Regions from separate parts of the Oceanimonas sp. MB9 genome, predicted to be linked through region 1. Evidence: predicted binding sites of a transcription regulator. Region 1 holds the regulator's gene; the other holds the start of a gene.
What was found. Region 1 encodes NrdR, which represses ribonucleotide reductase genes. Its sites were predicted from a motif close to CACNNTATANNGTG; they were not measured.
Positions count from the first base shown of each region.

Region 2: a site for NrdR is predicted at 1,290-1,303, ahead of nrdA (class 1a ribonucleoside-diphosphate reductase subunit alpha). Genes of this name have one in related genera too.

Region 1 is NZ_VFBE01000011.1:82,857-85,923, forward strand. Features, by position in the region: gene ribD (bifunctional diaminohydroxyphosphoribosylaminopyrimidine deaminase/5-amino-6-(5-phosphoribosylamino)uracil reductase RibD) at 1-968, opposite strand, end outside; gene nrdR (transcriptional regulator NrdR) at 969-1,418, opposite strand; gene glyA (serine hydroxymethyltransferase) at 1,540-2,793, opposite strand; gene OJHNALOF_RS16605 (molecular chaperone TorD family protein) at 3,029-3,067, shown strand, end outside.
Region 2 is NZ_VFBE01000005.1:971,477-974,543, forward strand. Features, by position in the region: gene nrdA (class 1a ribonucleoside-diphosphate reductase subunit alpha) at 1-1,233, opposite strand, end outside; gene OJHNALOF_RS07815 (HAD family hydrolase) at 1,573-2,247, opposite strand; gene ubiG (bifunctional 2-polyprenyl-6-hydroxyphenol methylase/3-demethylubiquinol 3-O-methyltransferase UbiG) at 2,253-2,951, opposite strand.

The sequences.
Region 1 (3,067 bases):
TACAGAATCAGCTCATTCACCAGGCCGGCGCTGAACAGGGCGCCACCCAAAGTGGCCCCCGCCTCTACCCAGAGGTGATTCAGCTGACGCCGGCCCAATTCTTCCAGCAGCAGCGCCAGATCCAGCTTGCCGTTATCAGCCAGCGGCAGCACGCATTCTTCCACCTGGTCGCCAAAACCGCCGGTCACCTCGCCGCGCAGCAGCAGCACAGGGCCGGGCTGCGCAAACAGCCGCAGCCCGGCGTGCAGCCGGTTTTGGGTGTCGATCACAATGCGCAGAGGCTGGCGCAGTTCGGCTTCGGCATAGTCCTGGCGCAGCGACGCCGGCAACTCTTGCCAGCGCACGTTGAGGGCGGCGTTGTCCATCAGCACGGTATCGGCGCCGGAAAGAATGGCGCAGCTTTGCGCCCGGTGGCGCTGCACATCACGCCGGGCCGCCGGGCCGGTAATCCACTGGCTTTCGCCGTTGGCGAGCGCGGTGCGGCCATCCAGGCTGGCGGCCAGCTTCAGGGTCACAAAGGGACGGCCGGTGCGCATGCGGTGCAAAAAGCCCACGTTGACCGCCTCGGCCTCGTCGGTCATCAGCCCGGCCTCGGCCCGAATGCCCGCGTCCTGCAGCATGGCCAGGCCGCGACCGGCAACCTGAGGGTTGGGATCCACCATGGCGGCCACCACTCTGGACACGCCGGCGTCAATCAGACCCTGGGCACAGGGCGGGGTGCGACCATAATGGGAACAGGGCTCCAGGGTGACATAGGCGGTGGCACCCTGAGCGGCCTCACCGGCGGCACGCAGGGCAAAGACTTCGGCATGAGGGCCGCCGGCACGCCGGTGAAAGCCCTCGCCCACCAGTTGACCGTCTTTCACGATCACGCAACCCACCGCCGGGTTGGGGCTGGTGGTAAAACGGCCACGGCGGGCCAGCTCAAGCGCCCTGGCCATCCAGCGCGCATCTTGGGTTGTGAACACTTATTGCTCCAGGCGGGCTATCTCTTCGCCAAACTGACGCAGATCCTCAAAACAGCGGTACACCGAGGCAAAGCGAATATAGGCGACCTTGTCGAGCTGCTTGAGCTCGTCCATCACCAGGTTGCCCACCAGCTCGGATTTGACTTCCCGCTCGCCGGTGGCCCGCAGCCGCGACTTGATGCGGCTGATGGACTGCTCGATGGCCTCGGTGCTGACCGGACGCTTTTCCAGCGCCCGCTGCATGCCGGCTTCCAGCTTGTCTTCGTTAAAGGGCTCGCGAATGCCGCTGGTTTTGATGATGCGCGGCATCACCAGCTCGGCGGTTTCAAAGGTGGTGAAACGCTCCCGGCAGGCATTGCACTCACGCCGCCGGCGCACCTGCAGGCCATCGCCCACCAGACGGGAGTCGATTACCTTGGTTTCGGTTGCGTTGCAAAAGGGGCAGTGCATGGTGCCTCCGCGGGGCCTGTTAATCGGCTGTTAGTGTAAAGAAGCGGGCTGGGGAATGAAAGTAAGAGAAAATAAAAACGGGGTCCGAAGACCCCGTTTCTGCTGCCGTTACCGGTGCGCCTTACGCGTAAACCGGGTGGCGACGGCAGATGTCCAGCACCTGCTCTTTCACGCTGGCGATGGTGGCGTCGTCGTTGATGTTGCTCAGCACATCACAGATCCAGCCGGCCAGCTGGCGCACTTCGGCTTCCTTGAAACCACGACGGGTAACCGCCGGAGTACCGATACGAATACCGGAGGTCACGAACGGAGAGCGCGGATCGTTAGGCACGGCGTTCTTGTTCACGGTGATGAAGGCGCGGCCCAGGGCGGCGTCGGCTTCCTTACCGGTGATGTCCTTGTCGATCAGATCCAGCAGGAACAGGTGGTTGTGGGTGCCACCGGAAACCACTTTAAAGCCACGCTTCTGGAACTCGTCGGCCATGGCCTGAGCGTTTTTCACCACCTGAGCCTGGTATTCCTTGAACTCGGGCTCCAGGGCTTCCTTGAAGGCCACGGCCTTGGCGGCGATCACGTGCATCAGCGGGCCACCCTGACCACCAGGAAAGACGGCGGAGTTCAGCTTCTTCTCCAGCTCTTCGTTGTTGGCGGCAGACAGGATGATGCCGCCACGGGGACCGGCCAGGGTCTTGTGGGTGGTGGAGGTCACCACGTGGGCATGGGGCAGCGGGTTGGGGTACACACCGGCGGCGATCAGGCCGGCCACGTGCGCCATGTCCACCATAAACCAGGCGCCTACCTTGTCGGCGATTTCGCGCATGCGGGCCCAGTCTACGATGCCGGAGAAGGCGGAGAAGCCACCGATGATCATCTTCGGCTTGTGCTCAACGGCCAGACGCTCCATTTCTTCGTAGTCGATCACACCCTGCTCGTTGATGCCGTAAGGCACGATGTTGTACAGACGGCCGGAGAAGTTGGCGGGAGAACCGTGAGTCAGGTGACCACCGTGGGCCAGGTTCATGCCCATGACGGTATCGCCGGGCTTGACCAGGGCCAGGAAGACGGCGGAGTTGGCCTGGGAGCCGGAGTGCGGCTGCACGTTGGCCCAGGTGGCGCCGAACAGCTGCTTGACACGATCGATAGCCAGGTCTTCCACCACGTCAACATATTCACAGCCGCCGTAGAAGCGCTTGGCCGGATAGCCTTCGGCGTACTTGTTGGTCAGCTGGGAACCCTGAGCCTGCATCACGCGCGGGCTGGTGTAGTTCTCGGAAGCGATCAGCTCAATGTGCTCTTCCTGACGCACGGTCTCATTGCTGATGGCCTGCCACAGCTGGGGATCATAGTCGGCGATATTCATCTCACGCTTTAACATCCGTCTCTCCTGACTCATGGGGGATTGTCACTGAAAGTCAGAGTGTACCCCCAAGCGGCAGTCCGGCCTAGTCCCGCGAGCCGGGTTTACACTATTTTTTTACCTTTATGTTGAAAAGTTCACAAAAAGTTGAAGACCCATTAACACACTCCCTGTTCCGCACGGGTAGGAATCCGACCGGCAAACCCGATAGAATGGGGCTATCCCCAGACCGAACAAGCCGTTGAAGAGGATTATGCAAGCGTTCAGAGTGACTTCCCAGCGCCGGGCCGAA
Region 2 (3,067 bases), on a different contig from region 1:
ACGGCCGGTGCCGGCACGCTCCTGCATCATCAACGAGAACAGCTCCACCGCCTTGACGGTGCGCTTGCGAATGCTGTCGTCGGCTTCGTACTTGACGTAGAGCTCTTCAAATTTGGCCTGATCCTCAAAGAAGGCGTCATACAGGCCGGGCACGTCGGACGGGCTGAACAGGGTAATGTCGCCGCCCTTGATCAGGCGCTGGTACATCAGGCGGTTGATCTGCACGCCGTAGTCCATGTGGCGCACGCGGTTTTCTTCCACGCCACGGTTGTTTTTCAGTACCAGCAGGGACTCTACTTCCAGGTGCCACATGGGGTAGAACAGGGTGGCGGCACCGCCACGTACGCCGCCCTGGGAGCAGCATTTGACCGCGGTCTGAAAGTGCTTGTAGAACGGAATGCAGCCGGTGTGAAAGGCTTCGCCGCCACGAATGGGGCTGCCCAGGGCGCGAATGCGGCCGGCGTTGATGCCGATGCCGGCGCGCTGGGACACGTAACGCACGATGGCGCCGGAGGTGGCGTTAATGGAATCCAGGCTGTCGCCGCACTCGATCAGCACGCAGGAGCTGAACTGGCGGGTAGGGGTGCGCACGCCGGACATGATGGGCGTGGGCAGGGAAATTTTGAAGGTGGACACGGCGTCATAAAAACGGGTGACGTAGTCCAGCCGGGTCTCTTTCGGATACTTGGAGAACAGGCAGGCGGCCACCAGCATGTAGAGGAACTGCGGGCTCTCGTAGATGTCGCCGGACACCCGGTTCTGCACCAGATATTTGCCTTCGAGCTGCTTGATGGCGGCATAGGAGAAGTTCATGTCGCGCTCGTGGTGTAGGCGCGCATTCATGGCCTCGAATTCCTCGCGGCTGTAGTCGGCCAGAATGTGCTGGTCGTACTTGCCCATTTCGGTCAGGCGCACCACGTGGTCATGGAAGTGGGGCGGCTCGAACTCACCATAGGCTTTCTTGCGCAGATGGAACATGGCCAGGCGGGCTGCCAGGTACTGGTAGTCCGGGCTCTGCTCGGAGATCAGATCGGCGGCGGCCTTGATGATGGTCTCGTGAATGTCTTCGGTGCGGATACCGTCATAGAACTGGATGTGGGAGCGCAGTTCCACCTGGGACACGGATACATTGTCCAGGCCCTCGGCGGCCCAGGTGATCACCCGGTGGATCTTGTCCAGATCGATGGGCTCCTTGGCGCCGGAGCGTTTGGTAACCAGCAGATGTTTATTCATGAGATGGACCTTCTCCCAGTGGTGTTGTGTTGCTCGGCAAATCCCGTGCGTCCAACCACCCTATATAGTGTGGTCGTGGTGCGGAGGAAGCACAACATATAGTTGTCGTTGAGTGGAATGGGCACAATATAGTGGGTTGGTTCACGATTCTCAAGCCGCCCCGGCACTGGGCAGCTTGTGGATAATCTGTGTGAAATACACCGATGTTTGCGTTTACTAACTGGTGTGCCGTTGGGACTCTGGCATTGGCAAAACACTGTCTTTTTTGTGGCCGGCGAAAAACTTTTTTTTAAATATTTGGCTTGCAAAAATGACCGGCTTGCGGATCCGCGGGATCTTTCAACAGGGGGCGTCAAATGCCCCTTTCAGCCAGTGGCTGAGTGCATCAACCGAGTCCATGACGGCCCCGGCCTGCCAGCGGTGGGGATCCTCACCCGCCGACACATAACCCCAGCCCGCGGCCAGGGTGGCCATGCCGGCGGCCAGCCCCGCCTCGATGTCGCGACGGTGATCGCCCACATAGACACAGTGGTCGGCTTTCACCCCCAGGTGCGCGGCGGCATGCAGCAGCGGCGCCGGGTGCGGCTTTTTATGGGCCAGGGTGTCGGCGCTGACGGTGACGCCACACTGCGAGAACAGCGGCAAGGCCGCCAGCAGCGGCTCGGTGAGCGCCGCAGGCTTGTTGGTGACTACCCCCCAGGGAATGGCATTCTGATTGAGCCAGCCCAGCAGCTCGGGCACGCCGGCGTAAGGCTGGGTGTGGTGACACAGGTTTTGACGGTAAAAACCGAGCATGCGTTCCCGTAACCGATCCAGCCCGTGCTGCTCAATCATGGCCTGCGGAATGCCGGCCCTGAGCAGGGCATAGGAGCCGTCGGAGGTAGTGCAGGCCAGCACCTCGTCGGACAGGGCGTTGAGGCCAAGGCCGGTGATCACATGGTTGGCGGCGGCGCCCATGTCGCCCGCGGTGTCGAGCAGGGTGCCGTCGAGGTCAAACAATACCGCCTTGAGCATGCCGTTTACTCCGGTTTGATGGCGTGAACCATGTAGTTGACGTCTGCATCATGGCTGAGCTTGAAGTCGCCCTGCAACGGCCGGTACACCACGCCCTGAATGTCCTTTACCACCAGACCGGCGGCCTCGATAAAACGGCACAGCTCGGCGGGGCGAATGAATTTGCGGTGATCATGGGTACCCTTGGGCACCATTTTCAGCAGGTGCTCGGCGGCGCCGATCATCAGCAGCCAGGCCTTGGGATTGCGGTTGATGGTGGAAAACACCAGGTTGGCGCCGGGTTTGGCCAGCCTGGCGCAGGCGGCCACCACGGAAGCCGGCTCGGGCACGTGCTCCAGCATTTCCATGCAGGTGACCAGCTCATACTGGCCGGGCTGCTCTTCGGCCATCTGCTCGGCGGTGGCCTGGCGGTAGTTGACGCTGACGCCGCTTTCCAGGGCGTGCAAGCGGGCCACTGCCAGGGGCTCCCGGCCCATGTCGACGCCGGTCACCTCGGCCCCTTCCCGGGCCAGGCTTTCACTGAGAATGCCGCCGCCGCAGCCGATGTCGATCACCCGCTTGCCAAAGAGGCCGTCGGCCTTGTCGGCAATCCAGCCAAGGCGCAATGGATTGATGTTGTGCAGGGGCCTGAAATCCCCCTCCAGATCCCACCAGCGAGAGGCCATGGCCTCGAATTTGTCGATTTCCTGTTGATCTACGTTCATGAAACTGCCTTGTGCCTGGGCGATTGGGGTGCCCATTATAACCAAGCCGGCAGGGGTCGCCAGCTTCACTGCTCCCGTCGGGCCGGAACTGTGCTAGAATGGCTCGCTTTTTAAAG